DNA from 4 places in the Notoacmeibacter ruber genome. Region 2 is predicted to be linked to each of the others. Evidence: predicted binding sites of a transcription regulator. Region 2 holds the regulator's gene; each other region holds the start of a gene.
The links. Region 2 encodes PhoB, which activates phosphate uptake and scavenging genes when phosphate is short. Its sites were predicted from a motif close to TGTCATNNANCTGTCAT; they were not measured.

Region 1 (7,336 bases), 190 kb from region 2:
CCTCTGCATAAAGCCAGAAACGTCGTTCGTCTTTCGCCGCTTTCTTGGTGACACCCCAGCGGCGACCTTGGTATCGACCGAGGCAATAGCCGTTCGGAAGACGGTGAAAGCGGTCGAGGAAACGCCCTTCGATACCCATGCTTGCTTCGGAACCATAACGACGTCTTTGCGTGCGCCGTGAGGTAATGTATCGGCTAATTCCCTAAAAGGAGAAACAGCATGGCCGAGAACGCGGCAGGCGATAACGCGTCGTTCAAACCCGCCATCATTCTCGTCGAGCCCCAGCTTGGCGACAATATAGGCATGGTGGCCCGTGCCATGGCCAATTTCGGCCTCGCCGATCTGCGCCTCGTTACCCCCCGGGATGGATGGCCGAACGAACGTGCTCGCGCGACAGCTTCAAAGGCCGATCACGTGATCGATGCCGCACGGGTTTTCGACGACCTCCCCAGCGCGATTGCCGATCTGAATTTCGTGCTGGCGACCACGGCGCGTCAACGCGATGGGCACAAGGAGGTGCTCGGACCGGTCGAGGCCTGCCAGAAGATCGCCGGGCTCGGCGAGGGCGGCTCACGAAGCGGCATTCTGTTCGGACGCGAGCGCTGGGGCCTGAACAATGAAGAGGTCGGGCAGGCCGATGCTATCGTGACGTTCCCCGTCGATCCGGCTTTCGCTTCCCTCAACATCGCCCAGGCCGTTCTCTTGATGGCCTATGAATTGGCGCGCGGTCGCAGTGACCGACCGAATTTCTCAGCGCCTGATAGGCGCCCGGCCGAGAAACAAGTTCTGAACGCCATGTTCGATTGGCTCGAGCCTGCGCTTGATCAGCGCGGCTATTTCCGGACCGAACAGAAAAAACCGAAGATGATGGAAAACCTTCGCGCCGTTCTCACGCGACCTGGCTTTTCGGCTGACGAGATCGCCGTTCTTCGCGGCGTGTTCACGGCGCTTGACCGCTTTCGACCGCGTGGCGCGCCATCCGAGGGCAACGACAAGTGAGGTCAAAGGGAACGATTCTCTACTTTGACAGCGGCATTGGCGGCCTTTCAGTTGTCAAAGAAGCGCGGATCCTGCTGCCGGAGTATCGTTCGATCTATGTCGCGGATGACGCTGCCTTTCCCTATGGCGCGTGGGAGGAGGTGGCTCTTCTGGAGCGGATGATCGAACTGTTCGGCCAACTGATCGCAGAGCATCGGCCCGATCTGATCGTCATCGCCTGCAATACAGCCTCGACCCTCGCTATCGCTGCCTTGCGCGATGCCTTTCCCGATCAGGCCTTTGTCGGCACCGTCCCGGCCATCAAACCGGCCGCGGAGCGCACCGTTTCCGGTCTCGTCTCGGTTCTCGCAACACCGGGAACGGTGAAGCGGCAATATACGCGCGATCTGATCGACCGTTATGCGGCGCGCGTGCATGTGCGTCTTGTCGGCAGTGAGAAACTGGCGGCTCTGGCTGAACACTACATGCGCAACGGCTTTGTCGATGAGGGCGCCGTTGGCAAGGAAATCGCGCAGTGCTTTGTCGAGCAGGACGGTCAGCGAACGGACATCGTCGTGCTGGCCTGCACGCATTATCCATTTCTGGTCAACCGGATGCGCAAGGTGGCGCCATGGCCGGTCGACTGGATCGATACATCAGAGGCCATCGCTCGCCGCGCGCTCAGCCTGATCACCGATATGCAGCCGAACAATCATTCTGATTTGCCGGATCTTGCGGTCTTCACGTCGGGCCGGACACCACCCGAACTGTGCCGGCTGGCGCAGGGCTTCGGCTTCGCCGTTGGACCCGTCCGAAAATAGTCAGCGGTTGAAAAGAAGTGCCGTGCCTATGACGACCAGCACGGCGCCGGCAAATGCGCCCGCTGCCGGTCGTTCGTGGGTTGTGATCCAGAGCAAGGGCAGGATGAGAACCGGCGTCGTCGCCGTCAACGTAGAGACGATACCCACTTCTCCACCGACAAGCGCGAACAGAACGAGAGTCATCCCAAGTGCCATGGCGAGAAGCGCGGATATGACGACGACGATGATCGTGCTGCGGTCGAGCGGGGCTTTTTGACGGGTGGATCGCACAAATATCATCAGCAGGCTGAGCGCGATCGCGCCCGTTGCGAGTCGAACGAGTGAAGCAGCGACCGGATCCGGTCCTGCGGCCATGACGGGCCGCGCGATCAGCGACGCGGCGGCCTGACAGAACGCAGCAGTCAGACCGAGTGCGATGCCAACGTCCAGACGTCCTTGGGTGGTTTCGAATATGTGCCGCTGGGAAGCCCGCCTTCCGAAGAAGACGGCCAGGATCACGCCCACCAGCGTCAGGCCGATCGCGAACATGGAAATGGGCTTCAGCCGTTCGTCCAGAACCAACCATCCGAGAATGACCGCCATCGGCGCGTTGAGCGAAAACAGAATGGCGGTCAGCCTCGGTCCAAGACGGTTCATTGTCGCGAAAAGCGCCCAGTCCCCCAGAAAGATGCCGACAAGACCTGAAATGACAAGACCGCCCGTCGCTTCTGCCGACAGGGTCGACCACGAGCCTGTGAAAGCCACCCAGAACGCGAAAAGCACTGAAACGATCACGAGCCGCAGGCGAACGAACGCAACGGCGCCAAGCTTCGTGGAGGGGCCGTGCGAAATGATGCCCGCAAACGCCCAGCATAATGCGGCGCATAGTGCGGCCAGTTCGTAGATCATGAAGCGCTCTTTCTTCGGGGGCGGGCAGTCGGCAGCCGCCCTTCTGATTTAGCAGGGAGCGGAAGTCCAGCCGGATTCAAGAGCGCTGGTCCCCTGTCTGAAAATGCAGTGGAGTCCGAAATCGGTGACCGGCTGTTACAGCTGTGTCATGCGGCTGATGTAGTCGGCATTCGGACGCAATACCTTCTTGAAGAATGGGGAGCCGAAAATGTCGAAAATGATCCAGACACCGACCGAGAAACGGGAAGCTACCGAAGATGTGGGGCGCAATGCTGCCGACAATCCGACGATGGGCGATATCATCAATCGCCGCTATTCGCGCCGCGGATTTCTTCAGGGCACCCTGGCGACCAGCGCCATCGCGGTCACGGTCAGCCCACTCGCGCTGATGGCAGCCGACGAGGCGCATGCCCAAGAGAAAGCCAGCGCCTTCTCATTTGAGGAGATCGCGGCAGGCAGCGACGAAAATCACCGTGTCGCGCCGGGCTACAATGCCAATATCCTGTTGCGCTGGGGCGACCCGGTCCTGGCCGATGCACCGGAGTTTGATCCGAAAAATCAAACGCCTGCCGCGCAGGAAAAGCAGTTTGGCTACAACAATGACTATGTCGGCTTCATCCCGCTGGACGGCAGCGATGACCGCGGTCTGCTGGTCGTGAATCATGAATACACCAATCCGGAGCTCATGTTCCCGGGTGCGGCTGTGGAGCGTGATGACGAAATCGTCATCGACGAATGGACCAAGGATATGGTCGACATCGAGATGGCGGCGCATGGCGGCACCATCATCGAGATTCAGAAAGGGGCCGACGGTTCCTGGTCGCCGGTTCGTGACGGCGAGATGAACCGTCGCATCAGCGTCAATACGCCGATGGAGATTTCAGGCCCGGCTGCAGGTCATCCCCGGCTGCAGACCAGTGCAGACGAAACCGGCCGCAAGGTCTTCGGTACACTGAACAATTGCGCCGGTGGCGTGACGCCATGGGGCACCTACCTCATGGCCGAGGAAAATACCCACGGTTATTTTCTTGGCGAACTGCCCGCCGATCACAAGGAAGCTGCCAATTACGAACGTATGGGCGTTCCAGGCGGTTGGTACAATTGGGGCAAGTTCCACGATCGGTTCGACCTGTCGAAAGAGCCGAACGAGCCGAATCGCTTCGGCTGGATCGTCGAAGTCGACCCGATGGATCCCAACGCGATACCGAAGAAACGTACCGCGCTTGGCCGGTACAAGCACGAAGGCTGCGAGACGATCCGCAACAAGGATGGCCGCGCTGTCTCGTACTCCGGTGACGATGAGCGGTTCGATTACGTCTACAAGTTCGTGACCAGCGGCACGATCGATGATGACAACCGGCAGGCGAATATGGACCTTCTTGACGAGGGCACCTTGCACGTTGCTCGATTCGACGAGGACGGCACCGTCGAATGGATGCCGCTCGTTCATGGCGAGGGGCCGCTGACCTCTGAAAATGGCTTCGAAAGCCAGGCCGATGTTCTGGTGGAAACGCGTCGCGCGGCTGACCTTCTTGGCGCGACGAAGATGGACCGCCCCGAAGATGTGCAGCCGAACACCGAGACCGGCAAGGTCTATGTCATGCTTACCAACAATACCAAACGTGAGGAGGGCGACACCAATCCGGCCAACCCACGTGCGGACAATGCGTTCGGGCATATCATCGAAATCACCGAGACCGACGGCGATTTCGCCTCCACCAAATCGACGTGGGAAATCCTGCTGAAATGTGGTGATCCATCCATTGCCGAGGTGGGTGCGACCTTCTCTCCGGCAACCAGCGAGAATGGCTGGTTCGGGATGCCGGACAACGCCGCAGTCGATGCCGACGGACGCCTGTGGGTCTCGACGGATGGCAACAGCGAGGAGAAGACGGGCCGGACCGATGGTCTCTGGGCCGTTGGAACGGAAGGCGAGGATCGCGCGACGTCGAAACTGTTCTTCCGCTGCCCGGTGGGTGCGGAAATGTGCGGCCCTGTCTTTACGCCCAATGGGGAGACGCTCTTCCTCGCTGTGCAGCACCCGGGAGACGCCGGTCTGGCGACCTTTGAAAAGCCGGCGACGCGTTGGCCGGACTTCAGCGATGATCTTCCGGTTCGCCCCTCCGTGGTGGTGATCACCAAGCAGGATGGCGGCAAGATCGGCGTCTGATCCCGTTTCAAGATGCAGTACGGGGCGCGCGTGGAGCTTATCCATGTGCGCCTCTTTCGTTCAGAGGATGACTTCCATGTCGCCCGCACCATCTAATCTCTCCAGTTGCGCCAAAGGAGGCCATGATGGAAATCAAGCGGAGCGGATCTCAGCCGTTGCGGGATTACTCTGCTGTGGCTGTGTCCAACGCGAGGGCGACCGGTCGAAACGATATCGCCGGGCGACGTGATCCGGTTTCCATCCGGCGAGAAACACTGGCATGGCGCGACAGTAACTGCCGCGATGAGCCATATCGCCATCCAAGAGAAGCAGAGTGGTTCCGCGGTCGAGTGACTGGAGCCTGTCAGAGATACGAATTATGAAAAGGCAAGGCCCGCTCCAGCTGAAAGCGAGCCTTGCTGATGCGTCAGGCTGCGTAAGCGAGCGTAAAGCGCTCGCCAGTGTGCCGTGGTGTTTCCGCTTCATCGACGATAGCTTCCGCCAGGTCGCCGCTGCTGATCCTGCTTCGGCCTTCCGCGTCGGCGACCGGATGGTCCTTGCCGAGTTCAAAGCCACCTTTTTTTTTGCCCGGTGATAGCTCGAAAGCCGGCGATACAAAGGACCAGTCGAGTGGCGAGAAATCGCCATTCTCCAGTTCTTTCAGAATATCGCGAGCGGCCTTTGCGCCGGCGCGCCATTCGTCCGGAAACGCTTCGCCATCCACGAACTGGCTCCCGTCCGGCGCGTAGAGCGAACCGGCGCCACCGACCATGATCAGACGAATGCCGGCCTGCTGAGCCGCTCGTGCGATCGTGCGACTGCCTTCGAGATGATGCTGATAGATCTCCGGGTCGTCCCATCCGGGATTGAAGGCGGAAATCAGCACATCGGCGTCCGATAGAGCCTTTTTCAGGTCTTCTTCCTGATGGATATCCAGAGAGAGGAGCGTTATCTTTTCGCCCTCTGGCAGTTTTGCGGTCTCCCGGACGATCGCCGTCACGTCATGTCCGCGCGATGTCGCCTCTTTCAGCACGTCGCTTCCGACCATGCCGGTCGCTCCGATGAGTACGATCTTCATTTCACTTCTCCTTGCTTTCTTTAGATCCGACGCGCTGGCATAGGCGGTTTGGAAATGGTATTTGGTTACGATCAGTAACTACATAGATCCTCATCGTCAGATCCGTAAGGAGGCACTTTCAAAGAAGGTGGTCACCCTGAAGGAACCGCGCGATGTCAGGTCTCAATGCAGGAGAACGAAGGTGGAGATGAAGCCGATAGGAGAGGCGGCAACGCCGCTGCTGAAGACAAATCCGGGTTTCGTCTTTGACGGGGGAAGCTGTCCGGTTCGCGAAGTGCTCACCCGCATTGGTGACAAATGGAGCCTCTACGTGATCTTCACGTTGCAGCCGAAGCCAATGCGGTTCAATGAGCTAAAGCGTCAGGTCGAGGGCATCTCCCAGCGTATGCTGACGGTGACCCTTCGGTCGCTCGAGCGAGACGGACTGGTCAGCCGCACAGTGTTTGATACGACGCCGCCATCTGTTGAATATCGGCTAACCACCTTCGGCCAGTCGCTTGCCCAGCCCATCTCTGCTTTGGGGAATTGGGCCGCGGAAAATAGGAGCCGTTTACGCGATGCCCAGGCTCGCTTCGACCGTGATCAGGGGCAGGGCAGCTGATCGTCCCAAGCGTTGACTTTTCCGAGCTCTCACAATAGACGAACACCCGATGCCGGCTCTGCTTCAAGGCCGGTGTCTTTTTTGACGTGTCCCGTGGCCTTCAACCGCAATGCGTGCGTGGGTCGGCCTGTCAGTCCGAGAGATCGGGCAGAGGAGGGCGCGTTTCCTTCGTTCAACACTTGAAGTGTTGGCGCTAACTTTTTGAGAGGAAATGCGATGAGCAAGCGCGAATCTGCAAAATACAAAATCGATCGCCGTATGGGCGAAAACATCTGGGGCCGTCCCAAGTCTCCCGTAAACCGCCGTGAATACGGCCCCGGTGAGCACGGCCAGCGCCGCAAGGGCAAGCTGTCCGACTTCGGCATTCAGCTGCGCGCCAAGCAGAAGCTCAAGGGCTTCTATGGCGACATTTCCGAAAAGCAGTTCCGCCACACCTACGAAGAAGCGACCCGCCGCAAGGGCGATACGCCGGACAATCTGATCGGTCTTCTCGAAAGCCGTCTGGACGCTGTTGTCTATCGCGCGAAGTTCGTGCCGACCGTTTTCGCAGCCCGTCAGTTCGTCAATCACGGCCATGTTCTGGTCAACGGCAGGCGGGTCAACATCCCGTCCTACCGTTGCCGTGCCGGTGACGTGATCGAAGTTCGCGAAAAGTCCAAGCAGAACGTAGCTGTTCTGGAAGCCGTGCAGCTCGCAGAGCGTGACGTGCCGGATTACATTGAGGCCGATCACAGCAAGATGACTGCAACTTACGTTCGCGTACCGAGCCTCAGCGACGTGCCCTATGCTGTCGTGATGGAACCGAACCTGGTCGTCGAGTT
Region 2 (7,336 bases):
AGCTGCCGGATGCCGATATCGCCGCCTTCATTCCGGGCACGAAACACGGTACCCGGGAAGTCTTCGAAGAGAAAGTCCTGCTTCAGGGCTGTGAAGACAGTGGCGCCATGAAGGCCTTCACCGATGGCGGCATGGACGAAGACGCTGCCGAAGATCAGTGCATGTCCGTCCGTACAGACGGCAAGTCAGTCGACATTGACGGCGACTACACCGAGACACTTGCACGCATTCAGTCCAACCCGAATGGCATCGGCGTGTTCGGCCTGTCTTTCTACGAGAACAATGCCGACAAGCTCAAAGTCGCCACCATGGGCGGCGTCGAGCCGAAGACCGAGACCATTGCGTCCGGTGAGTATCCGGTCAGCCGTCCGCTCTTCTTCTACATCAAGAAGGCGCATATCGGCACGATCCCGGGCCTGAAGGAATACGCCTCCTTCTTCGTCTCCGACGAGATCGCAGGTTCTGGTGGCCCGCTGGCTGATTACGGCCTGGTCCCGACCCCGGATCTCGCGGACGTCCAGGCGACCGTTGAGAACGAAACGACGATGGAGCCGGCCAGCAACTAATCACAGGTTGCTCCGCCCTAATCGGTGCTTGTGATAGAGCACTCTGCGGACCGGGCCTCCACCCGGTCCGCATCCCTTTCCGATTAAGGAGAAGTGATGAGCTTCGGAACGCTTTTCCTGGCTATCGCCGCTATCGCTGCTATTGCCTTTTTCGTGTCCCGCCAGAAGGTCTTGCGTCTGGCGGATGGTGACCGCCGGCGGATGCATTCGCTCCCGCACTATCACGGCATGCATGCGCTTCTTTTCGCTGTCGTGCCTGCCTTTTTCGTCTTGCTGGCATGGAGCGCCCTGCAGCCTGTCGTCGTCGACCGCATGGCCGCATCTCATCTGTCTGGTGAGCAATACGACACGTCGGGCGAGCGCTCGCTGGCGATGAGTGAAGTCCGCCGCGTCGCCGATGCCATCGGCACGGTGATCGCTTCGGACCAGATCTCGGTCGGAGAAGTCGATCGTCTCGATCGCGAAGATCTCGGTCGGCGTCTGGAAAGCACGGATATTCCGGTTCTCTCGAACGTTCCCCCGCAGATCCTTGAATCTGCGCGCCTGCATTACTCTGCGTCTTCAACCGGCCATCTTCTTGAAGCCGGGCTGGTCATTCTTCTGGCGCTTGCCGGCGCTGTCTATGGTTTCATGGCCACGAACCCCGACCTTCGCGCCCGTAACCGGACAGAGATGGGGGTGAGGGGTCTTCTGGTGGCGGCCGCCTGCGTGGCGATCTTCACGACATTCGGAATTGTCCTCTCCCTGCTCTTCAACACGATCGAGTTCTTTTCGATCTATCCGGCCGACGAATTTTTCTTCAGTCTCATCTGGAGCCCAAGTTTCGGCGGCGGCTCGGAGTTGGGCATTTTGCCGCTCCTTTGGGGTACGCTCTACATTTCATTCATCGCGCTGCTTGTTTCCGTGCCTCTCGGGCTCTTCTCCGCCGTCTATCTGGCCGAGTACGCGCACCCGAAATTTCGTTCTTTGGCCAAGCCGCTTCTTGAGGTGCTGACCGGCATTCCGACCATCGTCTACGGTCTTTTTGCCCTCTTGATCGTCGGGCCGGCCCTTTCATCCGTTTTCGGTCGAGGCGGGCTCGGCTGGATGCCCAGTGACACCGCCGTCATCACGGCCGGTCTCGTTATGGGAATCATGCTTATTCCGTTCGTGTCCTCCCTTTCGGACGACGTCATCAATGCCGTGCCGCAGGCGATGCGCGACGGCTCCTACGGGCTCGGTGCCACCAAGAGCGAGACCGTTCGGAAAGTGATCCTTCCGGCGGCTCTGCCGGGCATTGTCGGGGCGATCCTGCTGGCGGCTTCGCGCGCCATCGGCGAAACGATGATCGTCGTGCTCGGCGCAGGCGCGGCGGCGCGCATGTCGCTCAACCCTTTCGAGGCCATGACCACGGTGACCGCCAAGATCGTGAGCCAGTTGACGGGCGACGCCGACTTTGCCAGCCCCGAGGCTCTCGTGGCGTTCGCGCTCGGCATGACCCTCTTTGTGGTCACACTCGGTCTCAACATCGTGGCGCTTGCCATCGTCCGCCGTTATCGGGAGCAATATGAATGAGTGACATGACGGTATCCGCACCGATGACAGCAAGAAACGGCCACACCTCTCTTCTCGAACCCGACACGCTGCTGAAAAAGCGTCGGCGGAATGAAGCCTGGTTCAAGGCGCTTGGGCTCGGCGCCGTTCTCACCGGGCTTCTCTTCCTCGTAATTCTCCTCGGGTCGATCATCTATAATGGGCTGCCCGCTTTTACGCAGACCTATGTGACCATTCCCGTCGCGCTGCCAGAGGCGACGCTGGACAAGACCGGCAATCGAAACGCATCGGAAATGCGCAAAGTCTCGACCTTCGGCTACAAGCCGCTGATCGAGAAAGGCCTTGTCGATGCGCTTGCGGCCAACGGTATCCAGACATCTTTCGAAGATAGTGGCGATCTGGCCGATCTTCTGTCCGATGGCGCGGCGTCTCATGTCCGCGATCAGGTCCTGAGCAACCCCGACCTTGTCGGCAAGACCGTCGAGTTCGACCTGCTGGCCTCAAGCCGCGTCGACGGCTACTTCAAGGGGCGCGTCGACCGGGCTTCGGTCGAGCGCGGCATGGTCCTGACGCCCGAGCATCTGGATATTGCCGATTCGCTTGAAGAGCGCGGCATGGTGGAGCGTAAGTTCAACCTGGACTTCATCACCGGGTCGGATGCGTCCGACAACAGGCCGGAAGAGGCGGGCGTCGGTGTTTCACTGCTCGGTTCGCTTTTCATGATCCTCGTGGTGATCGTCCTTGCCGTGCCGATCGGGGTTGGTGCCGCGATCTATCTGGAAGAGTTCGCTCCGCAGAACAAATTCACCGATCTCATCGAGGTGAATATCTCCAACCTGGCGGCAGTCCCTTCTATCGTCTTCGGTATTCTTGGTCTGGCTGCCTTCATTCAATTCGCCAACCTTCCTCAATCGGCCCCTCTGGTCGGCGGCCTCGTGCTGACGCTGATGAGCCTGCCGCAGATCATCATCCCAGCGCGCGCCGCGCTCAAGGCGGTGCCCCCGTCGATCCGCCAGGCCGCGCTCGGCATTGGCGCATCGCGCAATCAGATGGTGTTTCAGCATGTGCTGCCGCTCGCCATGCCGGGCATTCTGACCGGCGTCATTATCAGCCTGGCGCAGGCGCTGGGAGAAACAGCTCCTTTGCTGCTGATCGGCATGGTGGGTTATATCGCATCGAACTATCCCGACGGCTTTCTCGATGGGTTCGTCTCTCCGAACTCGGCCCTGCCGGCGCAGATCTACGAGTGGAGCAAGCGCGCCGACCCCGCTTTCTATGAGCGGGCCTGGGGTGGCATCATCGTGTTGCTGGTGTTCATGCTCACGATCAACATTCTCGCCGTCATCTTGCGGCGTCGTTTCGAACGTCGCTGGTAACCTCAAATCAACGGAAACGTCATGGACGCTATGGCTCATACGGAAACGGCACAGTCGTCAAAGCCCGTCACACAATCGGCAGCCGATACGGCTAAGATCGCCGCTCGTTCGGTCGATGTCTTTTACGGCAACAACCACGCCATCAAGGACGTCAACGTCGATATCGACGATAAGACGGTCACGGCCTTCATCGGACCGTCGGGATGCGGCAAATCGACCTTTTTGCGGTGCCTGAACCGCATGAACGACACGATCGATATTGCACGGATCGAGGGAGACATCCTTCTCGATGGCGAGGATATCTACGACAAGCGGGTCGATCCGGTTCAGCTCCGCGCCCGTGTCGGGATGGTTTTCCAGAAGCCCAATCCGTTTCCCAAGTCGATCTACGACAACGTGGCTTACGGCCCCCGCATTCATGGGATGACCAAGAACCGGTCGGAGCTTGACGATGTGGTCGAGGCGTCTTTGCGGCGTGCGGCGCTTTGGGACGAGGTGAAGGACAGGCTGAAGGAATCCGGCACCGGCATGTCGGGCGGCCAGCAGCAGCGCCTTTGCATCGCTCGCGCGGTGGCCACGCAGCCCGAGGTTCTCCTGATGGATGAGCCGTGCTCGGCACTCGATCCGATCGCAACCGCTCAGATCGAGGAGCTGATCGATGAATTGCGACAGAATTTCTGTGTGGTGATCGTGACCCACTCCATGCAGCAGGCTGCGCGTGTCAGCCAGAAGACCGCCTTCTTCCATCTGGGCGATCTTGTCGAATACGGTGATACGGAGAAGATATTCAATTCACCGGATGACAAGCGCACCGAGAGCTACATTACCGGCCGTATCGGCTGAGCGAGGACCCCGTGAACGAGAAACCGCATATTTCATCTGCCTTCGACCGGGATCTGGAGACGATCCAGGCCAAGCTCATGCGTATGGGCGGGTGCGTGGAAAACGCTATCCGCAATTCCGCCCAGGCTCTGCGTACTCGCGATCTTGAACTTGCCGATCGCGTTCGCCAGGACGATCGAACCATCGATGAGCTGGAGCAGGAGGTCAATGAGGACTGCGCGCGGCTCGTGGCGCTGCGGCAGCCTGTTTCTTCCGACCTGCGGCTTGCCCTTTCGGTCATGAAGATTGCCGGCAACCTGGAACGCGTCGGCGATTATGCCAAGAACATGGCCAAACGCACCAGCCTTCTGGCCGAAATGAACCCGGTCAACGGCGCGACCGGTTCCTTGCAGCGCATGTCGAACGAAGTTCTGGTCATGCTGTCCGATGCGCTGGATGCCTATATTCGGCAGGACCAGGCTCTGGCCGAGAAGGTGCGTCATCGCGATCTCGAAGTCGATCAGATGTACAATGCCATCTTCCGCGAGTTCCTGACCTTCATGATGGAAGACCCGCGGAACATCTCGGCCTGCATGCATCTGCATTTCATTGCCAAGAACATCGAGCGGATGGGCGATCATGTGACGTCCATCGCCGAACAGGCCATCTATCTGGTCTCCGGTGAATTGCCGTCCGATGACCGGCCGAAGGCGAACGCTCCGGTCCACATGGCCGAGAACTCCGAGACGGAAATCTGATGGGTAGCCGCGCGTCCATTCTGATTGTCGAGGACGAGCCGGCCCAGCGCGAGGTTCTGCGTTACAACCTCGTTGCGGAAGGGTTTGATGTCCTTTTGGCGGAGACGGGCGACGAGGCGCTGGAGAGATTGGCCGAGACCCAGCCGGATCTTGTCGTTCTGGACTGGATGCTGCCGGGCATATCGGGCATCGAGATATGCCGCCAGATCAAGTCGGGGCGCGAGAGCCGCAATACGCCGGTCATCATGCTTTCTGCCCGCACGGAGGAAGGCGATCGCGTGCGCGGCCTCGATATCGGCGCGGACGATTACATCACCAAGCCATTTTCCGTTGCGGAACTGATTGCACGGATCCGCAAGGAGCTTCGGCGGACGCATCCCGTTTCGGTTGGCGAGCGGCTTGAGCATGATGATCTGATCCTTGATGCCGGTCGGCATCTTGTGGAGCGAAGTGGCCAGCGCATCTCGCTGAGCACGACCGAGTTTCGCCTTCTGTCTGTTCTGATCGAACGGCCGGGGCGGGTCTTCAGCCGCGAACAGCTTCTCAACCGGGTCTGGGGACATGATCTGGACGTGGAAACGCGGACAGTCGATGTGCATGTCGGCCGGCTTCGCAAAGCGCTGCGCCAGCATGGCGGTGAGGATCCGATCCGCACCGTTCGCGGCGAAGGTTATGCGCTCGGCTAGCAGCCTTCAGAAAACGCCCAGCGCGAGCCCCGCAGCGAGTGTCTGGCCAAGTTCGGCGCAACGATCGAGTTCGTCCTTCGGAATGGTCTTGTCTGACAGGATCTTTTCTCTGGAATCGGCGTGAGTGCAGACGATAAGCGGTTCCGCCACGGCTTTCAGCCGCCAACCCTGGGCGATCCGCGCGGTCTGCCGGGCCGCATTCTCCCCGTCCGTTCCCGCGCAGACCATTTGCGCATAGGGCCGGCCTTCGATCTTGGCCAGAACATCGTAATAGGTCCGGTCGTAGAAATCCTTCATCATCCCGGCGATCGCGGCGAGGTTTTCCGGTGCGGCGAAGATGTAGCCATCCGCTGCCAGGATGTCCTCAGAGCCGGATTCTTCGGCCGCTTTGACCACTAAATCCACATCTTCACGGCGCGCCGCGTCGGCTGCCGCTTCCACCATCTGCCGAGTGCCCCCGGTTTTCGAATGGTAGACGATCAGCAGGGTGTTCATTCAGGTATCCGGTTCAGCCTTTTGCCGCGAGAACTGAAACAATCCGACGCGCCGCAAGGTCGTAACCCTGTACGCCGCATCCTACGATGATTCCATCGGCACGACCGCTGATATAGGAATGATGGCGGAATTCTTCGCGCTTGTGGATGTTGGAGATGTGCACCTCGAACACGTGGCCGCTATAGGCGTTGAGAGCATCCAGCAGCGCAATGGATGTGTGTGTGAAAGCGCCGGGATTGATGATGATGGCGTCGCAGTTGCCGCGCGCCTCGTGCACCCAGTCGATCAGCTCATATTCGCGATTGGACTGTTCGGCGCGTAGTTCGTGGCCATGTTCCGTCATGATGGCGCGGACGGAGGCTTCCACGTCCGCCAGGGTCTCATGGCCGTAGACGTCCGGCTCCCGGTCGCCAAGCAGGTTCAGGTTCGGCCCGTTGAGAAGAAGGATTTTGGCCACCAAGGCTCTCCAGTTCCGGTCGATCGTCAATCCCGCAGAGCTTTCAATGAAGATGCCGGGGACTGCAAGGCCAAGCGTTTATCGTTCGGCCATCTGTGCATAATCCATGCTCTCGCGCACCGGCGTGATCACTCTGCCCTCCTGAAGAAATTTCTGAATGTTCTCAATCAGAAGATCCGCCATTGCATCGCGCGAGAAGGGTGTGGCGCTGGCGATGTGCGGTGTTAGAACCACATTGTCGGCGCTCCGCAAGGAAGACGGCACATTCGGTTCATCGGCAAAAACATCGAGGCCCGCCCCCGCGATCGTGCCGTTTTCCAGTGCCGCGATCAGCGCCGGTTCATCGACAACGCTGCCACGCGCCACATTGATGAGATAGCCGTTTTCGCCGAGCTCTTCGAGAACACCGGCATCGACGAGATGGTGTGTCTCCCTGCCGCCGGGTATGATCACGATGAGTGCGTCGGAGGCCCGCGCCATCGCATTCAGATCGGAGTGGTAATCGTAATCCACCGCTTTGCTATGCCGGGTGTGGTAGAGAATGGTGCAGCCGAAAGCCTCCAGCCGCCGGGCGATCGCCATTCCTATATTGCCGAGACCGAGCATGCCGATCGTCATCCGATGAACCGACGGTCGCAATTGG
Region 3 (7,336 bases), 930 kb from region 2:
CGACAGCGCCTTCTTCCGTCGGGTCGATGGCGTGGGTCGCACCGAGTTCGAGTGCGAAGTCACGCTTATCCTTCGCCAGATCGACGGCAATCACGCGCCGCGCCCCGCCAGCGATCGCGCCGAGCAGACCGGCCAGACCGACGCCGCCGAGCCCAATAACCGCCACGTCCTGACCCGGACGTAGCGCTCCAGAATTGAGGACCGCGCCGACGCCCGTCAGGACCGCACAGCCCAGCAGCGCGGCACGATCGAGCGGAATGTCGTCGTCGATTTTCACGCAGGAATTTTCTGAAACGATCACCCGGTCGGAGAAAGCCGAGACACCGAGATGGTGATTGATCGTCTCTCCTTCGGCGCTGAGCCGTTTTTCACCAGAGATCAGCGTGCCCGCCCCATTGGCCGCAGCTCCGGGTTCGCAGAGGGCCGGTCGGCCTTCCGCACAGGGAACGCAATGGCCACAGGACGGAACGAAAACCATGACCACGTGGTCGCCAGGGGCGAAACGGGAGGCGCCGGGGCCGACCTCCTCGACGATACCGGCTGCCTCGTGGCCGATCGCCATAGGCATGACGCGAGGCCGGTCCGCATTGATCGTCGAAAGATCGGAATGGCAAAGACCGGCAGCGGCGAGCTTCACCCGCATCTCGCCCGGCTCCGGTGCTTCGAGGGTCGCTTCCACGATCTCCAGAGGACGGCTTTCCGTATAGGGGCGGGGCAGGCCCATTTCACGCAGAAGGGCTATGCGGGTTTTCATTTTTATTCTCCTCCACCGGGTTCGCGCGGAAAATGAAGGGCGCTGCCGTCAGTGGCAAGCCCTCGGCCAGTCCTTTGGCATCGGGCCAGAGGGTCACAAAATCGGAAACTAGAACGAACGGTCTAAAATCGTTCCAAATTTAATCAAGCGTTTATCGTCTCTTATTAGCATTCAGACAGTTACGTCCTGTTCAAGGATTTTGCCGTGCTGAAGCGCCTGATCATCGCCCTTTCCATTTCCATTCTGCCCTTCTCGGCCCCGTCTTCCGCCGCCACGATCGGCGTGACCCTGGCCAATTCGGATACGTTTCTGAAGCTGCTGCGCCGCGGCCTGGAGGAAGAAGCGGCCAATGCGGAGGATTTGACGCTCCAGATCGAGGTCTCAAACAAGGATTCCAGCCACCAGATGGAGGCGGTCGAAGGCTTCATCGAGCAGGAGGTGGATGCCATCATCGCTGTTCTGGTCGATAGCGACGAGGGCTCGAAAGTCTCTTCGCTTGCCGAAGAGGCCGGCATCCCGCTCGTTTACGTCAATAACAGTCCGATCAATGCGAAGGAATTGCCGGATGGCCAGACCTTTGTTTCGGCTGATGACGAGACCGGCGGCAAGTTGCAGGCCGAGGAAGTCTGCCGTCTTCTGAAGGGCAGGGGCAATGTCGGCCTCATGATGGGCGAACTGACGTCCCCTGCTGCTCGTCGTCGCTCTGACGCGGTCGCAGCCGTTCTGAAAACCGATGCCTGTCGCGACATGAAGATCGTCGAGCGTCAATCGGCCAACGGCGCGCGCGATCAGGGCACAAGCGTCATGGGCGAGTGGCTCGACGGCGACGAAAAGCTCGACGCGGTGATCGCTAATAATGACGATATGGCGCTGGGTGCCGTCCGCATCATGACGTTGCGGGGCATTGCGATGGACGATGTCGTCATCGCCGGTATCGATGCGACACCGGCTGCGCTCAATTCCATGAAAGCCGGCGAACTCGATGTCACCGTCCACCAGAACGCGGAGGGCCAGGGCGCTGCGGCGGTGAAAGCGGCGATGGATCTCATCGCCGGTTCCGATGTGCCCCCCAGGATCGATATCGATTCCGAATTGATCACGCCCACCAATCTTGACGCGCATATGAACTAGTGCGGGCCAATCTTAATCTTCATGCCCAGAACGAAGTTAACCCGATGATCAAATACTGGAAAAAACTCGGAATACGCAGCCAGATATCCATTGGCTTTCTCCCACTCCTCCTGCTCATGAGCTTTCTGTCGGTCAGTGCGATCTGGGGCGTCAACGGTGTCGCCTCGCTTTTCGGCTCTTATCGGGAAGCGGCGACCGACAGCCTTATGGTCTCGGACGCCGACTACGCCTTCGGCAAGATGCGCCGTGCCGTAAAGGCATTCGAGGGCAGCTTCTCCGACGAGGCTCTTGAAACTTTCGAGACCAGCCTCGATGATCTCAGAATGGCCGAGGCCCTTCTATCGGAGCGGTTCTACGAGCACCCGGAACTCTTCGCCATCCTGACAACCCTTCAGGACCATGTCGAAAACTACGCCGAGAACTTCGATACGGTGGCAGGGCTGGAAAAGCGTCGCAGCGTCCTGCAGGCGAATGTGGATGATTTCGGGCCGTGGACGTCGATCGCCCTCTACGACATCATGCGCTCTGCATGGCGCAGCGGCAATACGGATGCTCTCTATCAGGCAGCATCAGTCAACGAGGCGGTCGCGAACAGCCTCTATTCGGCCAAGCAGTTCATCCAGACCAACGATCCGGCCGCTTATGACGAAGCGCAGGCTCAACTGGCGACGGCGGTCAATCGCTATGATGTGATGCGCAGTTCGCTATTCCGGTCCATTCAGATCACCCGCGCGCTTTCGGCCCTCAAGCTCATGAAGAATTATGGCGGGCGGCTTGCTGATCTGAAGGCAACGGTCGACGAGATCCAGTCGGTCCAGTCAGAGTATCTGGCTCCCTTGGACGAGAAGATGACGGCGACGTTCGCGACGTTCCGCCAGCAGATTTCCGATCGCCAGCGGACGCTGGGCCAGCAGGCGGAATCGCTTGCCAGTTCCGCCGTCATCAGCGCAATTGTCATCAGCCTGGCTGTCGTGCTGGTCGGTCTGCTTCTGGCCTATGTCGTCGGCCGGATGATCGCGCGAACGGTCCAGCAGTTGGCCGAGGTGACGGAAGAGATTGCCCGCGGCAATAATGAAGTCGCTGTGGCCGGCGCTGAATACCAGCACGAACTCGGCGCTATGGCCCGGTCTCTGCGTGTGTTTCAGGAGAATGGCCGGGCCAAGGTGCAGGCCGAGCGCGAAGCGACTGAAAGCCGCAACCGCGCTGAGCGGGAACGCGAAGAGCACGAGGCCGAGCGCCAGCATGACGCCGAGATCCTTCAGTCCACCTTCGACCAGATTGCCGAAGCGCTGGACCGGCTTGCAACCGGTGATCTGACGGTTCGTGTCGGCCCTGTCGATCCTCGTTATGAGTCGATCCGCCTGCAGTTCAACGAAGCCGTCGCTTCACTGGACGGTGCACTCTCCTCGGTGGTGAATTCGACGGGGTCGATCCATTTCGGTCTTTGCGAGATTTCGACGGCCGCCAGCGATCTGGCACGCCGTACCGAACAGCAGGCGGCCAGCCTGGAACATACGGTGGCATCTCTGTCGGAAGTGGCGACGGCCGTCGATCAGACGGCGCAGGGTGCGAGCCAGGCCCGTCAGTCGGCCGAAGTCGCACAGCAGAACGCCCAGGAGGGCGGGCAGATCGTCAACAACACGATCACCGCAATGTCCTCCATCGAGCAGTCCTCCCGCGAGATCAGCCAGATTATCGGCGTGATCGACGATATCGCCTTCCAGACCAATCTGTTGGCGCTCAATGCCGGGGTGGAGGCCGCGCGGGCCGGGGAGGCCGGCGATGGGTTCGCCGTCGTCGCCCAGGAGGTTCGTCAGCTTGCCCAGCGCTCGGCGGAAGCCGCCAAGGAGATCAAGCAACTCATCAATCACTCAAGCGCTCAAGTGAAAGAGGGCGTTGGGCTTGCGACCGCGTCGGGCGATTCCCTGAAGAAGATCATGGATGAAATCTCCCAAGTCACACGGGTTGTCTCGGAGATTGCCAACAGCACCAGGGAACAGGCCGCCAATCTGCATACCGTCTCGGATTCCGCCAACAAGATGGATGAGATGACGCAGCACAATGCCGCGATGGTCGAGCAGACCACCGCATCGGCCAATACGCTGCTCGCGGAGACCAAGCAATTGACTGAGAAGGTCGGGCGCTTCGGCGTATCCGGCGAAGGGGAGTCCGGCGTCGAAATCGCGGCGTGAGGTTTTCGCCCGCCGCAACACTTTGCAGGAAAGGCCCGGTCGAAAGATCGGGCCTTTTCGTTATCGGGCGCTCGGCAAATGCAATTGCCAGCCGGCTTTCCGGGAGTTTGTCACGAGACTGTGATCCAATGGCATTACGCGATCCGTCATTCCCTACCCAAGGAGACATTCATGACGAACCGCGCCCTGTCATCCGTTTCGCTGGCCGCACTCCTGGCGGCGACTGCTTTCATTAGCCCGGCTTCCGCCGAGCAGGTCTTCAATCGGATCGCTTCTTTTGCGGTCAACACCAATCTCGGAAGCGATGAAGACCAGGCGACCGAAACCAGCGCCGAAATCATCTCGGTGACGGATGACGGCAATATGCTTGTCTATACCGACAGCCCGGCCGAGCGCGTCGGTTTCGTCGACATTAGCGATCCTCGGGCTCCGAAGGCCGCCGGCTTTGTCGCGACAAATGGTGAGCCGACATCCGTCGTGGTCTCTGGCACGACGGCTTTTGCCGGTGTGAATACCTCGGCTAGCTTCACTGCGCCGTCGGGTTATCTCGCTGTGATCGATGTGGCCGGCAAGAGCCTGAGGAAGAGCTGCGATCTCGGCGGTCAACCCGACAGTGTGGCTATCAATACCGAGGGCACGCGCCTCGCCGTGGCCATCGAGAATGAGCGCGACGAGGACCTCAATGAAGGTGAAATGCCTCAGATGCCGGCAGGCTACGTCGCCATCGTGCCGCTTGCCGACGGCCAGCCCGATTGCGATGCGATGATCAAGGCGGATGTGACCGGACTTGCGGAAATCGCGGGCGACGATCCGGAGCCGGAATTCGTCGACTTCAACGAATCGGGTGAGATCGCCGTCACTCTTCAGGAAAACAATCATATCGTGATCCTGAACGGTGAGACCGGCGACGTGATCCGCGATTTTTCCGCTGGCACGGTCGATATGAAGAATATCGATACCAAGGAAGACGACGCGATCTCGTTTGACGGATCGGCGGACGGCGTTCGGCGCGAACCCGACGCCGTGCAGTGGATCGATAATGATCGCCTCGCGACCGCCAATGAGGGCGACTATAAGGGCGGCAGCCGCGGCTTCACCATCTTCTCGAAGGATGGAGATGTCCTGCAGGAAAGCGGGCCCTCCTTCGAGTACGAGGTTGCGCGCGCAGGCCATTACCCGGAAGGCCGCTCAGAGAACAAGGGTGCAGAGCCCGAAGGCATGGAAGCCGCAAGCTTCGGCGAACAGAACTACATGTTCCTGCTGTCCGAGCGCGGCTCCGTCATCGGCGTCTACAAGATGGGGGACGACGGGCAGGCCGCCTTCAGCCAGCTTCTGCCGACGGGCCTTGCACCGGAAGGCGCTATTGCCATTCCGGAGCGCAACCTTCTGGCAGTTTCGAACGAAGCTGACCTGATCGAGGATGGCGGTGTACGCTCCCACGTCACGCTCTATGAACTGGCCGACGGGGAAGCCGACTATCCGCAGATCGTTTCCGCTGACGATGACAATGGCACGCCCATTGGCTGGGGCGCGTTGTCCGGTCTCACGGCCGATCCATCCGATCCGACAACGCTCTATGCGGTGAATGACAGCTTCTATGGTGGCGCTCCGTCGATCTTCACCATCGATGCCTCACAGACGCCCGCGAAGATCACGAACGCCACGGTTGTCACGCAGGATGGCAAGACGGCAGAGAAGCTCGACCTGGAAGGCATCACCGCCGATGGCGAAGGCGACTTCTGGCTGGCTTCTGAAGGGCGGACCGACCGGGACATTCCGCATCGGCTGGTCCATGTCGACGCAGATGGCGCGATTGTGGAAGAGATTTCATTGCCAGAGGCGCTGCTCGCCCAGGAAAAGCGCTTCGGCATGGAAGGCGTGACCAAGCTGGACGACACGCTTTACATCGCCATTCAGCGCGAATGGGGTGACGATCCGAAGGGCATGGTCAAGATTCTTGCTTATGACCTCGAAGACAAGAGCTGGAAGGCTGCGCATTATCCGCTGGAAAGTGCCGAAACCGGTTGGGTCGGTTTGTCCGAAATCACCGCCCATGGCGACCATCTCTACCTCATCGAGCGCGACAACCAGATTGGTGAGGCGGCAAAGATCAAGCAGCTGACACGGGTGTCGCTTGCGGGCGTCGAAATGGCAGAGCTGGGTTCCGATCTACCGGTGCTGGAAAAGGAAATGGTCCACGATTTCATGACCGATCTCAAGGCCGGCAACGGCTATGTGGTCGACAAGATCGAGGGCTTTGCCATTGGCGGCGATGAGCGTGGCTGGGCTGTCACCGACAATGACGGTGTCGACGATTCGAATGGCGAAACACGCTTCTTCACCATTGGTGAAATTGCCCCGTCGACCAACTGAACCGACGCTTCACCATATCTAAAAAAGGCCGGGCTTTTCGCCCGGCCTTTATCGTTCAAGCGGCGTGAGTACCGCTTATTCGGAAGCGGCTTCTTCGCCGCCAGCCGATGCCTCGGCCTCGGCTGCTGCGGCAGCAGCTTCTTCCTCAGCCGCCTTGCGCTCGGCTTCACGCTCCTGGGCCTTCTTGCCCGGCTGGCCTTTGTTCGGGTTATCGCGGGCTTCGCGCTTGGCAAGCCCGGCTTCGTCGAGGAAGCGCAGTACGCGGTCGGTCGGCTGAGCGCCTTTCTCGAGCCATTCCTTGATACGGTCTTCCTTCAGCTCGACGCGCTGGGCGTCACGCGGAAGCAGCGGGTTCCACGAGCCAAGCTCCTCGATGAAGCGACCGTCACGCGGCGCGCGCGCATCGGCGGCGACGATGTGGTAGTAAGGACGCTTCTTGGAGCCCGCGCGTGCGAGGCGGATCTTGATGGCCATGGTTTCTCTCCTTGAGTTCTGTTGATCTGGCTATCGTTGGAATTTCTGGTTCAGCTCTTCGTCTTCACATCATCGGCGATCCGCTCATGGTGCTGGATCACCTCGCGGATGATGAAGGCGAGGAATTTCTCGGCGAAATCGGGGTCGAGATCGGCATCTTCGGCCAGACGGCGAAGCCGTGCGATCTGCTTTTGCTCACGGTCCGGATCGGATGGCGGCAGGTCATGGCGGGCCTTAAGTTCGCCCACGGCCTGCGTGCAACGAAAGCGCTCGGCAAGCGTATGGATCAGCACCGCATCGAAATTGTCGATCGAACGTCGGTAACCGGCGAGCAATTCGGCTGCGCGGGCGGTTTGGTCAGGCTGCGACATTGAAACGCTCCCTGAACTGAGCCGGGGAGAGATGTCGCCAG
Region 4 (7,336 bases), 1.1 Mb from region 2:
GAACTGACCGGCGGGGTCTATTTCGGTGAACCGAAGGAAATCATCGACCTTGGCAACGGGCAGAAACGCGGCATCGATACGCAGGTCTACGACACGTTCGAGATCGAGCGTATTGCCGGCGTGGCCTTCGATCTGGCGCGCACGCGGGGCAACAAGGTCTGCTCGATGGAAAAGCGCAATGTGATGAAGAGCGGCGTCCTCTGGAACGAGGTGGTATCCGCCGTTCACAAGGCCAGTTATTCCGATGTTGAACTGACCCATATGCTGGCCGATGCGGGCGGCATGCAGATGGTCCGCTGGCCCAAGCAGTTCGATGTAATCGTGACCGATAACCTCTTCGGCGACATGCTTTCTGACGTCGCCGCTATGCTGACCGGTTCGCTCGGCATGTTGCCATCAGCCTCGCTCGGCGCGCCGGATGCCAAGAGCGGTAAACGCAAGGCCCTCTATGAGCCCGTCCACGGATCGGCTCCCGATATTGCCGGCCAGGGTGCAGCGAATCCGATCGCAATGATCGCCTCTTTTGCGATGTGTCTGCGCTATTCCTTCGAGATGGTCGAACAGGCCGACCGTCTGGAAAAGGCGATCGCCGATGTTCTGGAAAGTGGTATCCGCACCGGCGACATCATGGCCGATGGATGCCGGAAGGTCAGCACAAGCGAAATGGGCGATGAAATCGCCGCGAAATATCGCGAACTGTCCGCCTGATCTTGAAAGACCGGTAGCCTGTCCAAAGAGGGTTACCGGGTCTCTCGGCAGTGACGGGGTCCGGCTGTCAGGCGACAGCCGGCTCTTTGTGCCTGAATGCGTCGCTTACACCGGCTGGCACCAAGGTGTTGAGGAAGATGTCGGCACAGGCTTGCCAGCTGAAGGACTGAAGCACTGCGTCCGGATCGACACTGCCAAGATCGCGCGCGGCAAGCGCCGCTTTCTCAAGATCCTCATCGCAGACCCCGGCGGACGGACCGGCGATCTCGAGCACATCCTTGGGGCCGGGAACGGGGAATGCGGCCACGGGCAGACCGCTCGCCAGGGCTTCCAGCACGACAAGGCCGAACGTGTCCGTCCGGCTCGGAAACACAAAGACGTCAGCAGCGGCGAAATGGCTTGCCAGATCGATGCCGGTCTTGGCGCCGAGAAAGACCGCTTCGGGGAAACGACGCTCCAGTTCGGCGCGCTGGGGACCATCGCCAATCACTAGCTTCGTGCCCGGAAGGTCGAGCGCAAGGAACGCCTCGAGGTTCTTTTCGGGCGCCACACGGCCGACGTTCAGGAAAATCGGACGCGGCAGGTCGAGATCGATGGCCCGGTCGGGCCGAAAGAGCGCTCGATCGACGCCGCGCGTCCATATCTGAAGATTGCCATAGCCATGAGAGATCAGATCGTCGGCGATGGAACCGGTCGGCACCAGTGTAGCCGCCGCATTGCTGTGAAAGCGGCGCAGGATACTGTGGCTGACGCCGATTGGCACCGGAAGACGCTGGCGAAGATATTCCGGAAAGCGCGTATGATAGGCGCTTGTATAGTGCCAGCCATTGCGGAGGCATGCCCGCCGCATGGCGCGACCGATTGGCCCCTCCGTCACGATGTGGATATGGTCGGGCCGAAATTGGCGGGCGATTTTCGCCATGGCTCCGGGCGTCACGAACGACATGGGAATTTCGGGGTAGGACGGAAGGGCCATCGTGCGGAAACGTGACGGACCCACGGTCTCGACAATATGGCCCTCGGCAGCAAGCCTTTCGGTGACAATTCCCATCGTGCGGACAACACCATTGATCTGCGGAGCAGCCGCATCCGTGGCAATCAGAATGGTTCGTTGCATCAGGCCGCGTGCGCCTTTTCCGTTTCGGGGGCGGGCAGGGCGCGCAGTTTGGGAACGCGCGCCGCCGTTTCCCGGTCGGCCAGCACATCCATCCAGCGAACCAGTTCCAGCGTGCCATCGGAATGTTCGACCACCGCCGTGCAGCTTTCGACCCAGTCGCCCGTATTGACGTAGGTCACTCCCTCGCCGATCTTCTCGATCGCGGCGTGGTGGATGTGGCCACAGATGACGCCGTCCAGTCCCTGCTTGCGGGCTTCGGCGGCAAGGGTCTGCTCGAAAGAGCCGATGAAATTGACAGCGCGTTTGACGCGCAGCTTGGCCCAGGCGGAAAACGACCAGTAGGGCAGGCCGAAGGCGCGGCGTACCATCGCGATAAAGCGGTTCAGATTGATGGCCGCGACATAAGCCCAGTCGCCGAGGTGAGCCAGGAGCTTGGCATTCATCACCACGACGTCGAACTGATCGCCGTGAATAACGAGAAAGCGTCGCCCGTCGGCCGTTTCATGGATGGCGCGGTCGATCACCTCGATTCCACCGAAGTGGCGCCCCTGAAAATCGCGGGCGAATTCGTCGTGATTGCCCGGCACATAGATGATCTCGACACCCTTCCGGGCCTGACGAAGCAATTTCTGCACGACATCATTATGCGTCTGCGGCCAGTGCCAGTGGCGCTTCAGCTTCCATCCATCGACGATATCGCCCACCAGCACGATTTTCTCCGCCTGATGTTCGCGCAGAAAATCGATCAGAGCACCAGCATTGGAGGCCTTGGCGCCCAGATGAATATCGGAGAGGAAAAGGGTGCGGACCTTTTTGGGTGTCTCGCTCATGCGGGTGACGTCCCTCGTAGGCTGAAGTTGTTTTTCCCTTAGGCGGTTCGCGTAACAGCGGGATGACAATCATGCCCCACCGCAATTTTCGGCCGCGTTCCACACAGAAAGCGGCCCAGCGCGCCTTTTCTGCACCGATTGACAATCTCCCGACGCAACGGCTTGACTTGAGGTCATATCAGGGAGGGCCGACGATGCAGGCTGACAGCGCGACACGCATGGAAGGCGTTTACCGATCATCGGATGATTACTGGTGGAGCGGCTGGATCATCGGTGCGAACGGGGAGGTTTACCGGTTTCAGCACAGCGACATCGATGCCAATGAAACGGCCTATTCGGTGGGCGAAGGCGTCACCTTCCGCCCTGATGGACGCTTTGCCCGCGAGATACGCCGCTCGGGTGATCGGATCGCGCCCTTCCGTACGGATGTCGAGGAAGAGATCGCGCGACAAGAGACATATCCAACAGAAGGCGATCATCCGGCACCAACGGCTTCCGCCTCGGAACCTAGACAGTATCGCACCATCACTGTTGGATGGTGGGCGTGGCCGCTGGCTTTCGGCATCATGGCGGGCTTCGTCTATCTCTATCTACTCGGCTGGCGCCTGTCATAAGCGGAGAGACCGGCCTCCGAATTGACGTTTGATGCTGGCCGGATCAGGATCGGCCGATGATGGTCCGTTTTCTGCCCAGGCAAACTCTCGGCGCGATCGTCGCGGCCCTGATGATGAGCCTCGCCAACCAAGCGATGGCCCAGGGGCAGGCGCCGCTGCGGGTTTTCGAACTGTTTACCTCCGAAGCGTGCGGTTCGTGTCTGCGTGCCGACGGCTTGCTGGACCGAGCGGCTCGTCATCGCGGAACGATCGCCATTGCGTGGCATGTCGATTACTGGAACATGCGCGGCTGGGAAGACCCGCTCAGCCTGCCGGCGGCTTCGCAGCGGCAATATGGATATAGGGATGCTTTCGGTCTATCGGGCGTGTTCACGCCGCAGATCGTGGTCAATGGCGTCACGAGCATGGCTGCCGGTCACAGCACTCTTATCGAAGAAGCCTTGCCTGTCAGTGATGTGGAGCCGGTCCCCATTTCCGTGAAACGCCAACCGGATGCCGTCACGATCGGTCTGCCGCCGCGCGGCGACATGAAAGGCGATCTGCGCCTTCTTCTGGTCCTCACCGTGCCTGATAGCGTTCGTTATATATCCGGAGGGGACAATTCGGGCCGCAGTTCGCTGTCCGTCAATGCGGCTGCAGAACTGCGAACCCTTCAGCGCTGGCGAGGCGAAGCCCTTCAGATCGAATTGCCGCGCTCGGATATTGAAGCCCATGGCGGGGACAGTTTTCTGCTGATCCAGCGCTTTGACGGCCTTGGTCGGCCTCGGGCGATTTTGGGCGCGACCCGACTTCTCGACGAAAGAAATGCGAGTGGATAGGCCGCAGAGGGCTCTATTGGCTTGCATCGATCGTGCCGTCCGGGCCACTCTGGACGGCATGAACAAGAAGGTGACCGCATGAGTCAGCCCAAGTCGCCGGCCAACCTTGTCGATCTGACGGCCCATCGCCGGACGGTACAGGGTTCTGCGGTGCCGGACGTCACTTTTCAGCGGCAAGAGCTGGAGCGTATTCTCAATCTTTACAGCTTCATGGTGGCCGCCGGCGAATGGCGGGACTACGCGCTGGATTTCATGTCCGATCGCGCTGTGTTTTCCGTCTATCGCCGTGCGCGCGAAGTGCCGCTCTACCAGATCGTCAAGGAGCCCAAGCTCGCGCGCAAGCAAGGGGAATGGAGTGTCGTGACTGGCGATGGCCAAACGCTCAAGCGCGGTCGCGATCTGGCCGTCGTGCTGCGGGTTTTCGACCGGCAATTGCGGATCGTGCGCGATTAGATACGGGTTCGAGCGGCGCGCGCGTCAATCATGCTCGGCGGACACTTCACGTCCCATCACAAAAGTTTGTCCCTATGCGAGCAATCCTTAAATGACGGTGCGCTGCCGGCGCGGTAGGGTTCGCCGGTTGGCGCTCGTTATGGCGCCTATGACAGCCTCCGGCATGAATTGCCCCCTCATGTCGGAGGTCGTCTATCCGACCTTGTCGGACGGTGCCGTTATCCCGCCTTCGGAAAGGGCGAGTTGCATGATCGCCGTATCGCGCCACGCTTCGCCTTTCCATCCCGTATCCTTCAATGTGCCGATCATCTCGAAGCCATGCCGCTTGTGGAGAGCAACGGATGCCTTGTTATTGGCGCTATCGCCGATCACGGCGATCATCTGTCGCCAGGGCCCCGCCTGCGTTACATGGATCAGGTCGAGCAGAAGCGCATTGCCGATCCCTTTTCCCATGTGATCGGCAGCGATGTAGACGGAATCTTCGACAGTGAAGCGCCAGCCGGGCCGGCCATGGTACGGGCCCGCATAGGCATAGCCGACAACGGTGCCGTCGGCCTCGCAGGCGATGCGGATCGGGAAATTTCCATTCACCAGCTTGTCGAAACGGCCCCTCATCTCCTCGACCGAAGGAGCTTGGAGTTCGTAGGAGCCGAAACCTGACCGGACATGTTCTCCGTAGATCGCGGCGATCGCGTCAATGTCGGAGGCTTCGAAAGGTCGGATCGTGATGGCCATGCCTTGTCCCCACATCTAGAAAGGGCGGCCCGAGGACCGCCCTTCCAGATCAGTCATGTCGCTGACTTACTCGCGATTGCCGAGGAATTGAAGCATGAACATGAAGAGGTTGATGAAGTCGAGATAGAGCCGCAGCGCACCCATGATCGCCTTGCGACCGTAAACGACCTCGTCGTCACCCTCGTAATACATCTCCTTGATCTGCTGCGTGTCATAGGCGGTCAGACCAGCAAAGACGAGCACACCGATCACCGAGATCGCGAACTGAAGGGCGGACGAGCCGAGGAAGATGTTGACGATGGAGGCGATGATCAGGCCGAACACGCCCATGATCAGGAAGGAGCCCCAACCGGACAGGTCCTTCTTCGTGGTGTAGCCGAAGAGGCTGAGCGCACCGAAAGCCGATGCGGTGATGAAGAAGGTGCGGACGATGGATTCACCCGTAAACACCAGGAAGATCGTCGAGAGCGACGCACCCACAAGAGCAGCATAGAGCCAGAATGTGCCCTGCGCAGCCGCCACACTCATCTTGTGAATGCGGAACGACAGGAAGAAGACCATCGCCAGCGGTGCAAAGATCAGAACCCAGCGAAGAGGGGTGGTGTAGAGCGTGACGCCGATCTGGGTCAGCTGGCCGTTGTCGACAGCGACCGAGAAAAGGCCCCAGGCGACGGCACCGGTCAGCACCAGGCCAATCATCATCAGGTTGTAGACCTTGATCATATAGGACCGGAGGCCCTGATCAATCGACGCATCGGCTACCGCTCCGCCGCGGGCCGTCTGGTAGGTCTGAAAATTGCGGACAGGGTCAGCCATCGTGATCCTCTCATAAGCTGGCAGAAACCATCCGGAAGGCGTTGGCCTACCGGTTTGAGAGTAATATGCGCATTGGCAGAGCCCATAACAAGAGCGATTGCGAATCCTCTCGTGACCATCGTTAAGCGATCGCATGGCAGGCTTCTGCGCAAAGGCGCGCAACCGGATCGCTCCGATGCGCGTTATGCCGCCATGATCAGAACAGCATTTCTTCTCGCCGCCGGCTTTCTTGCCCTCGATACACTTTTGCCACCTGTCGCGGCCGCACAGCAGCGGCCCCTCGCTGGCATGAAGTGGGACAAGCGACCGCTTCTTATCTTCGCCCCCGACGATGATGGCGCGGCGACCCAATGGACGCTTCTTCAGCGGCAGATGGATGGCCTGAAGGATCGTGACATGACGGTTCTTGCCGTTACGGATCGCGTGGCGGCCAAACTGGGTTCGGCGCCATCGGGCGTATCCGCGGAGGATCTGCGGTCGTTCTACAACGTACCGAGCGAGCGCTATGAATCGATTCTTGTCGGAAAGGACGGGACGCGTAAGGCACTGTGGCGCGATCCGGTGGAGGCCGAGGCAATCTTTCGGATCATCGACGCCATGCCCATGCGCCAGCGCGAAATGGAAGGCCGCTAAGGCTTTGCAATTACGTAATAGCGCTTGATCGATATCAAATTCGCTCGTTTGGCCCCCTGCTAGACATCTTACCTAACGGCAAGTTGTAGCTCGTCGTGTCAGGAGGGTGAATCATGCTCAAGGTTACCGCGCTTATTCATGTCATAACCATGCCCGTCATGATGGGGATATTCGTTATCGCTGTCCTCAATATTCCGAGCTTATACGATGCGGTCGGAATTGTGGGCGCCGCCGCGATCGGCTTTCTCGTCGCTGTGCCGGTTAGCTGGTTCGTTGCGCGCCGGATCCAGTCGTCGCGCCTGCGCTAGACCGTCTCTCGGCTCTGCTCTTTTTTGACCCCGCTCTGTTGCCGGCCCTCCGATCGAGCGCCGGAAGCGGCGCATTGACACGAAAATGGCGCTGCGTCATAAGCGGCGCCATCATGATGACGCCGACCCATCTTACGTCGAAAACGACGACCACGTTCTGATCCCTCCTCCCGTGCCTTCCCGGGAGGGGAGGGACGGCGCATGTTCAGTATGGGAGGCGGAACAAGGATCGGATTTAAAATCATGGGTTTCAAGATCGCAGTGGCCGGGGCGACCGGCAATGTCGGCCGCGAAATGCTCGACA

Region 1: D8780_RS07530 (PhoX family protein) is a predicted target of PhoB. The motif match lies at 2,832-2,848, and genes of this name have one in related genera.
Region 3: D8780_RS13060 (esterase-like activity of phytase family protein) is a predicted target of PhoB. The motif match lies at 4,186-4,202, and genes of this name have one in related genera.
Region 4: D8780_RS13640 (UDP-2,3-diacylglucosamine diphosphatase) is a predicted target of PhoB. The motif match lies at 2,707-2,723, and genes of this name have one in related genera.

What each region holds. Positions count from the first base shown of each region.
Region 1 is NZ_RCWN01000001.1:1,584,592-1,591,927, reverse strand. It holds gene D8780_RS07550 (hypothetical protein) at 1-139, opposite strand, end outside; gene D8780_RS07545 (RNA methyltransferase) at 220-999, shown strand; gene murI (glutamate racemase) at 996-1,799, shown strand; gene D8780_RS07535 (DMT family transporter) at 1,800-2,687, opposite strand; gene D8780_RS07530 (PhoX family protein) at 2,905-4,857, shown strand; gene D8780_RS07520 (NAD(P)-dependent oxidoreductase) at 5,264-5,914, opposite strand; gene D8780_RS07515 (winged helix-turn-helix transcriptional regulator) at 5,976-6,515, shown strand; gene rpsD (30S ribosomal protein S4) at 6,732-7,336, shown strand, end outside.
Region 2 is NZ_RCWN01000001.1:1,779,046-1,786,381, reverse strand. It holds gene D8780_RS08490 (PstS family phosphate ABC transporter substrate-binding protein) at 1-566, shown strand, start outside; gene pstC (phosphate ABC transporter permease subunit PstC) at 663-2,120, shown strand; gene pstA (phosphate ABC transporter permease PstA) at 2,126-3,475, shown strand; gene pstB (phosphate ABC transporter ATP-binding protein PstB) at 3,497-4,318, shown strand; gene phoU (phosphate signaling complex protein PhoU) at 4,330-5,055, shown strand; gene phoB (phosphate regulon transcriptional regulator PhoB) at 5,055-5,741, shown strand; gene D8780_RS08460 (flavodoxin family protein) at 5,748-6,236, opposite strand; gene aroQ (type II 3-dehydroquinate dehydratase) at 6,250-6,693, opposite strand; gene D8780_RS08450 (2-hydroxyacid dehydrogenase) at 6,772-7,336, opposite strand, start outside.
Region 3 is NZ_RCWN01000001.1:2,711,301-2,718,636, reverse strand. It holds gene D8780_RS13075 (zinc-dependent alcohol dehydrogenase family protein) at 1-754, opposite strand, end outside; gene D8780_RS13070 (substrate-binding domain-containing protein) at 959-1,885, shown strand; gene D8780_RS13065 (methyl-accepting chemotaxis protein) at 1,930-4,077, shown strand; gene D8780_RS13060 (esterase-like activity of phytase family protein) at 4,249-6,450, shown strand; gene rpsP (30S ribosomal protein S16) at 6,526-6,924, opposite strand; gene D8780_RS13050 (chorismate mutase) at 6,975-7,295, opposite strand; gene D8780_RS13045 (GNAT family N-acetyltransferase) at 7,282-7,336, opposite strand, start outside.
Region 4 is NZ_RCWN01000001.1:2,832,376-2,839,711, reverse strand. It holds gene leuB (3-isopropylmalate dehydrogenase) at 1-708, shown strand, start outside; gene D8780_RS13645 (glycosyltransferase family 4 protein) at 776-1,825, opposite strand; gene D8780_RS13640 (UDP-2,3-diacylglucosamine diphosphatase) at 1,825-2,655, opposite strand; gene D8780_RS13635 (hypothetical protein) at 2,850-3,269, shown strand; gene D8780_RS13630 (DUF1223 domain-containing protein) at 3,326-4,087, shown strand; gene D8780_RS13625 (DUF2794 domain-containing protein) at 4,166-4,540, shown strand; gene D8780_RS13620 (GNAT family N-acetyltransferase) at 4,733-5,275, opposite strand; gene D8780_RS13615 (Bax inhibitor-1/YccA family protein) at 5,342-6,091, opposite strand; gene D8780_RS13610 (DUF4174 domain-containing protein) at 6,203-6,724, shown strand; gene D8780_RS13605 (hypothetical protein) at 6,838-7,032, shown strand; gene D8780_RS13600 (aspartate-semialdehyde dehydrogenase) at 7,276-7,336, shown strand, end outside.